3 regions of the Spirillospora sp. NPDC000708 genome follow, and region 2 is predicted to be linked to each of the others. Evidence: riboswitches for the same ligand, from Rfam matches in the RefSeq annotation. Region 2 holds a riboswitch; each other region holds the start of a gene.
What was found. Region 2 has a riboswitch for ZMP and ZTP ahead of glyA (serine hydroxymethyltransferase). Riboswitches for the same ligand answer to the same signal wherever they lie in the genome.
Positions count from the first base shown of each region.

Region 1: another riboswitch for ZMP and ZTP. It lies ahead of pabB (aminodeoxychorismate synthase component I); the one in region 2 lies ahead of glyA (serine hydroxymethyltransferase).
Region 3: another riboswitch for ZMP and ZTP. It lies ahead of ABT299_RS24570 (bifunctional methylenetetrahydrofolate dehydrogenase/methenyltetrahydrofolate cyclohydrolase); the one in region 2 lies ahead of glyA (serine hydroxymethyltransferase).

Region 1 is NZ_JBEPCJ010000068.1:17,776-20,029, forward strand. It holds gene pabB (aminodeoxychorismate synthase component I) at 1-1,314, opposite strand, end outside; ZMP/ZTP riboswitch at 1,339-1,420, opposite strand; gene ABT299_RS36285 (TetR/AcrR family transcriptional regulator) at 1,470-2,072, opposite strand; gene hpnH (adenosyl-hopene transferase HpnH) at 2,190-2,254, shown strand, end outside.
Region 2 is NZ_JBEPCJ010000023.1:50,384-52,637, reverse strand. It holds partial or broken gene ABT299_RS18630 (DMT family transporter) at 40-927, shown strand; ZMP/ZTP riboswitch at 1,050-1,136, shown strand; gene glyA (serine hydroxymethyltransferase) at 1,192-2,254, shown strand, end outside.
Region 3 is NZ_JBEPCJ010000035.1:72,781-75,034, forward strand. It holds gene ABT299_RS24560 (hypothetical protein) at 157-333, shown strand; gene ABT299_RS24565 (GNAT family N-acetyltransferase) at 366-959, opposite strand; ZMP/ZTP riboswitch at 1,054-1,139, shown strand; gene ABT299_RS24570 (bifunctional methylenetetrahydrofolate dehydrogenase/methenyltetrahydrofolate cyclohydrolase) at 1,186-2,034, shown strand; gene ABT299_RS24575 (FHA domain-containing protein) at 2,220-2,254, opposite strand, start outside.

The DNA of each region.
Region 1 (2,254 bases), on a different contig from region 2:
GTCGACGGCGGTGCGCGCGGTCGCGGTGTTGGACAGGCAGATCTCGTACGACTCCCCGTCGCGGATCTCGTCCAGGCACTCGGCGACCAGGCCGAGGTACGCCTCCCGGTCGTGGTGCAGCTCGACGGGCGGTTCCGCCGCGTCGCCGGTCAGCGGCCCGGTCGGCGGCGGAGCCGGCTCGGACGGCAGGCCGCGGACGCGCGCGGCGGTCGCGGCGAACCACGCGTCCACCTCCGGGTCGCGGGCCAGGCGGCTGAGGCGCAGCAGGTAGGACTCGCCTTCCGCGTGGTCGATGACCAGCGCCCGGTCGGCGAACACCATCGCGGCGTCCGGGGTGGGCGAGGCGTGCGCGGCGGTGCCGCCCGTCTCGGCCTTCAGCTCGTACCCCAGGTAGCCGACGTAGCCCAGGCGGAACCCGAACGGGAGATCGCCGTCGTCGGGCAGCGCCCGCCGGGTCACCTCCCGTTCCAGGTAGTCGAAGAACGAGCCGGCCGGCTGCTCCGACACGGTGCCGTGCCCGTCCACCCGGACGCGCCGCTCCGCGACCCGGTACGTCACCAGCTCGCCGAGCGGGCCGTCGCCGTCGCCCATCATCGTGAACCGCGACGTCCCCTCCGCGTGCGTGCCGCTGTCCAGCCAGAACGCGCCGGAGCGTCCGGCGAACACCGTCCGGTAGGCCGCCTCGGGGTCGGGCGCCGCCGCCAGCCGGTGGACGTGGAGCCGGTAGGGCCCCGCGCCGTGGTGCGCGCGCGTGAGGTCACGGAAGTTGGCCAGCAGCTCGCGGCCGTGACCGGTGCAGATGGACTCGGGGTGGAACTGGATGCCCCAAACCGGCGCCGACCGGTGCCGCACCCCCATCAGGACGCCGTCGTCCGACCATGCGACGGCCTCCAGCTCGTCGGGCAGCGCCGTGACCGCCAGCGAGTGGTACCGGACGACGGGCAGCGGCGACGGCAGCCCCGCGAAGAGCCCCTCCCCGGTGTGGACGACCTGGGAGACCCGTCCGTGCACGGGTTCCGGCGCGTGCTCGACCTTGCCGCCGAGCCGGTGGCAGATGCCCTGGTGCCCCAGGCACACGCCGAGCAGCGGCAGCGACCACTCGTCGATCACCCGGGCGCCGATGCCGATGTCGCGGTCGCGGTCGGGACGTCCCGGCCCGGGGGAGATGACCACGTTGTCGAAGTCGGCGGGGGACAGCCCCGACCAGTCGGCGTCGTTGCGGACGACCGTCGGCGGCCGCCCGTTCACCTCGCCCAGCAGCTGGTACAGGTTGAACGTGAACGAGTCGTAGTTGTCGATCAGAAGTGTCCGCATCGGCGACCGCTCCCGGGCGTCGTCATGGATCGCCCAGGCGCACGGCGGCGGTGGCGGGCCGCTCCCCGGTGGTGCTCCACCCTAGGCGCCAGTCACGGCCCGCCCACACTGTAACCGCAGGCGGCGCCCGGTGGTCAGCCCGGCCGGAGGTGCGCTCAGGCCGGCCGGAGGCCGCGGAGGGTGCGGTCGAGGACGGCGCCGACCTCGGCGCGCGCGGCGGCCTGGTCGGCGGCGCGCGCGATGACGAGGCTCGCCTCGATGATCATCGCGACGATCAGCCGGGCCAGCACGCCCGGCGGCTGCCGGTCGAGCTCGCCGGCGTCCATCGCGCGCTCCAGCCACTCGGTGAGCAGCCGCAGGCCGTGCCGTTCCGCGAGGTCGTTCCAGGCGTCGGCGCCGAGCACGATGGGGCCCTCGACGAGCACGAGGCGCTGGAAGTCGCTGTCGACGCAGGTGTCGAGGAACGCGGCGAGGCCGTCCCGGATCCGGGCCAGCGGGCCGCCCGCCGCGGGCCGGTCGAGCTGCTGGCGGATCAGCCGCTCGGCCAGCTCCGCGCCGACCTGCTCGACCACGGCGCCGAACAGCGCGGCCTTGTCGCGGAAGTGGTGGTAGAGCGCGCCGCGGGTGACGCGGGCGGCGGCGACGACGTCCTCGGTGCCGGTGGCGGCGTAGCCGCGCTCGGCGAACAGCGCGCGGGCGGCGGCCAGCAGGGCGGCGCGGGTGTCGGCGGCGTGCTCGGCGCGTCGGGACGGCGTCATACCCGCGAACCTATATTGACGTACAGCTACCATGTTTCATACTCGCTGTATGGAGCATCGTCCGGATGCCGGGACGGTCCGGCGCACGGACGACACCCGCGGCTCAGGGAGGCGCACATGGGACTGCCCATGCGGCTGGCGGTCAAGATCGGGATCCATCTGGTGCGGCAGCGGATCCGCGG
Region 2 (2,254 bases):
AGCGCGTTGACCGTCCCGAAATCGAAGAACCGGCGGGGCATGGCCTCGCATCCGAACATATGGCGGCAATGCGCGCCGACAGCCGCATGCCTGCCTAGCTTCGGAGGCATGGACCGACGAAACAACCCTTCCGCAGCGCTGCTGGTCCTGGCCGCCGGAGTCCTGTGGGGGACGGTCGGCCCGGCGCAGGTGCTGGCCGGCTCCGCCGCGAACCCGGTCGCGGTCGGCGGCGCCCGGATCCTCTCCGGCGGGGTGATCCTCGCCGCCCTGGTGCTCGTGGCCGATCCGCGGGCGTTCCGGACGCTGTCGCGGCGCACCTGGCCGCCGGTGGCCGCCGCGTCCGCCGCCACCGGGATCTTCCAGGCGTCGTTCTTCAGCGCGGTCGGCCGGACGGGCGCCGCGGTCGCGACCGCCGTGGTGTTCGGGCTCGCGCCCGTCTCGACGGGCCTGTGCGAGCGGCTGGTCCTCCGGACGCGGCTCAGCGGGCGCTGGTGGGCGGGGACGGCCTGCGCGATCGGCGGCGTCGCGCTGCTGATGGCGCCCGGCCCCGACGCCCGCGTCGACCTGCTCGGCGTCGGGCTCAGCCTGGTCGCCGGGACGTGCTTCGGCGTCTATACGGTGTCGGCGAAGGTCCTGACCGGCCGGAGCGGGCCGGGCGGCGGCGCCACCGGGATGGCGGCGGCGGTGTCGGTGACGCTGCTGGCCGGCGGGTCGGTGCTGCTGCCCTGGACGCTCGCGGACCTGCCCGCGCTCGCGGCGCCGCGGTCGGCGGCCCTGGTGGCGTGGCTCGGCGTCGCCGCGACCGTCGCCGCGTACATGTTCTTCGTCACGGGCCTGAACCGGGTGAGCGCCGCGACGGCCGGGACGCTGAGCCTCGCCGAGCCGCTGGTGGCCGCCGTCCTGGCCGTGGCGGTCCTGGGGGAGCGGATGTCGGGGCGGGTCGCGGCCGGGGCCGTGCTGCTGCTCGGCGGGCTGGCCGTGGTGTCGATCCCCGCGCGGACCCGCCGGACCCGCCGGACGCAGCGGGGGCCGGAGGCGGCTCGCTATGATGTGGCGAACGCGACTGGCGCAGTCAAGGTGGAGACGACCACCGGGGAGCGAAACTAGTCCGCACACCGCGCGCCTGGGTGTACGGGTCCCCTGGCCGGGGCGCCCGCAGCGCGTTCCGGCGCGAGCAGCGCGGAGGTAGTCGTGCACGAGCCCGCCGTCCCCCATCTGCAGGCCGCGGATCCCGAGATCGCCGGGCTGGTCGAGGCGGAGGCCCGCCGCCAGTTCGAGAAGATCCGGCTGATCGCCTCGGAGAACTACGTGTCGCCGGCGGTGCTGGAGGCCACCGGCTCCGTCCTGACCAACAAGTACTCCGAGGGGTACGCGGGCAAGCGGTACTACGAGGGCCAGCAGAACGTCGACCCGATCGAGCTGGCCGCCATCGCCCGGGCCGAGGAGCTGTTCGGCGTCGAGCACGCCAACGTCCAGCCGTACTCCGGCTCGCCCGCGAACCTCGCCGTCTACATGGCGTTCCTCGACCCCGGCGACCCGGTGATGGGCCTGTCGCTGCCGATGGGCGGCCACCTGACGCACGGCTGGTCGGTGTCGGCGACGGGCAGGTGGTTCACGCCCGTCCGGTACGAGGTCCGCGCCGACACCGGCCGCGTCGACATGGACGAGGTCCGCGACCTCGCGCTGAAGGAGCGGCCGAAGCTGATCTGGTGCGGCGGGACGGCGGTGCCCCGCACCATCGACTTCCCGGCGTTCGCCGAGATCGCCCGCGAGGTCGGGGCGGTGCTGGCCGCCGACATCGCGCACATCGCGGGCCTGGTCGCCGGCGGCGCGCACCCGTCCCCGGTGGGCCACGCCGACGTGATCACCACGACCACGCACAAGACGCTGCGCGGCCCGCGCGGCGCGATGATCATGTCGACGGCCGAGCACGCGAAGGCGGTGGACAAGGCCGTCTTCCCCGGCCTGCAGGGCGGCCCGCACAACCACACCACCGCCGCGATCGCCGTCGCGCTGAAGGAGGCCGCGACGCCGGACTTCTCCCGGTACGCCCACCAGGTCGTGGCGAACGCGAAGGCGCTCGCGGGGGCGCTGCTGGAGCGCGGCTACGACCTGATCTCCGGCGGCACCGACAACCACCTGATCCTCATCGACCTGACGAACAAGGGCGTCGCGGGCAAGCCCGCCGCGCAGGCCCTCGACCGCGCCGGCATCGAGCTGAACTACAACGCGGTCCCGTTCGACCCGCGCAAGC
Region 3 (2,254 bases), on a different contig from region 2:
GCCGTCGGCGGCCGGGGCTTGAGGACGGCCGGTGCGGGACGCACGATCCCCGCACCGGCCGTCCTTTCCACTTCTGCGCGGGAGGTAGCCTCTGGCTGGCCGCGCCCCCTGAACGTTCCCGACCCCCGGCGCGATCGCCCGCCTAGGGAGGCGCGCATGGACTCGCTGACGACCTTTCTGGTCGCCCACGTCGGCCAGGCCGACGCGCTGCTGATGGAGTCCCGGCAGGCCGTCGGGCTCGTCGCCGCGGTGCTCGCGGCGATGCTCGCGGGGCAGCTCGGCTGGCACGGCACCGACCGGATCCTCGCCCGCCGCGAACGCGCCGACGACTAGCGCGGCCCCCGGCGCGCCATCGGCGTGCGCGCTCAGCGCAGCTTGGCGCGCAGCGCCTTCGACGCCTCCGGCCAGTCATCGTCGGTCATCGCGTAGACGGCGGTGTCGCGGATCGACCCGTCCGCGCGGACCCGGTGCTTGCGGTGGATCCCCTCGAACGACGCGCCGAGACGCTCGATTGCCGCACGCGACCGCTCGTTGCGGACGTGCGTGTGCCAGCCGACCCGGATCGCCCCCAGGTCGTCGAAGGCCCGCTGGAGCAGCAGCAGCTTCGACTCGGTGTTGAACCCCGTCCGCTGCCAGCGCGCCCCCAGCCAGGTGTGCCCGATGCACAGCCCCCGGTCGTGCGGCGCGATCTCGTAATACGACGTGCTCCCCGCGACCTCCCCGGTCGCCACGTCGACCTGCGCGAACGGCAGCCGCAGCCCGCGCTCGCACCCCGCCAGCGCCTTCTCTATCCAGGCGCGCACGGCGTCCACGGTCTCCGGCTGGCGCTCGTTCTTCCACGTCCAGATCGACGGCTCCTTCGACGCCTCGAACAGCCCGTCCACATGGTCGAGGGAAAGAGGCTCAAGACGCACGTAACGCCCGGTCAGGACCGGGCGGTCAAACCACTCGTCGCTCATGGCGTCCACGCTATGAGGGGCCGCTGAGCGTCCGGCAGGGCCACTTCACGGCGATTTCCGCGAGCCACTCGCCGCCCCCGGGACGGCTACCATGGGGTTTCGACGCGACTGGCGCGGTCAAGGTGGATCACCACCGGGGAGCGAACGACAGTCCGGACACCGCGCGCCTGGGTGGACGGGACCTCGAGCCGGGCTCGGTCCCTGGCGAGACACCGCGGAGGCATGCATGACCGCACAGATTCTGGACGGCAAGGCCCTGGCCGCCGAGATCCGCTCCGACCTCAAGCGCCGCGTCGAGGCGCTCCGCGACCGCGGCGTGTCCGTCGGCCTCGGCACCGTCCTGGTCGGCGACGACCCGGGCAGCCGCTCCTACGTGAACATGAAGCACCGCGACTGCGCCGAGGTCGGCATCGAGAGCATCCGCCGCGACCTGCCCGAGACCGCGTCCCAGGCCGACGTCGAGCGGGCCGTCGCCGAGCTCAACGCCGACCCCGCCTGCACCGGCTACATCGTCCAGCTCCCCCTTCCCAAGGGCCTGGACGAGCAGCGGGTGCTGGAGCTGATCGACCCCGCGAAGGACGCCGACGGCCTGCACCCGACCAACCTCGGGCGGCTCGTCCTGATGCAGCCCGGCCCGCTGCCCTGCACGCCGAAGGGCATCATCGAGCTGCTCCGCCACTACGACGTCCCGCTCAAGGGCGCAGAGGTCACCGTCGTCGGCCGCGGCATCACCGTCGGCCGGTCCCTCGGCCTGCTGCTGACCCGCCGCAGCGAGAACGCCACCGTCACCCTCTGCCACACCGCCACCCGCGACCTCGCCGCGCACACCCGCGCCGCCGACATCGTCGTGGCCGCCGCCGGCGTGCCCGGCCTGATCACCGCCGGCATGGTCAAGCCCGGCGCCGCCGTCCTCGACGTCGGCGTCTCCCGCGTCGACGGCAAGCTGACCGGCGACGTCGCCGCCGACGTCCGCGACGTCGCCGGCTGGGTCGCCCCGAACCCCGGCGGCGTCGGCCCCATGACCCGCGCGATGCTCCTGCAGAACGTCGTCGAGGCCGCCGAGCAGGCCGCCTGACCGGTCCCGGACATGCGTGAGGGCCGCCACCGACACCCACGGTGGCGGCCCCTCCGCATCACCCGGATACTCCCGGACGGAGCCGCGCCGTCACTTGCGCGGCCCCGCTCGGGCGGGTCTGGCGGTCGCCCTCATTGCGCTGCCATCAAGGGCGACCGCACGCTCGGCCAGGCCGGTCCGGCACCTCAGCTGGCCCGGCGGCCCGCCGTGGTGTGCGCGG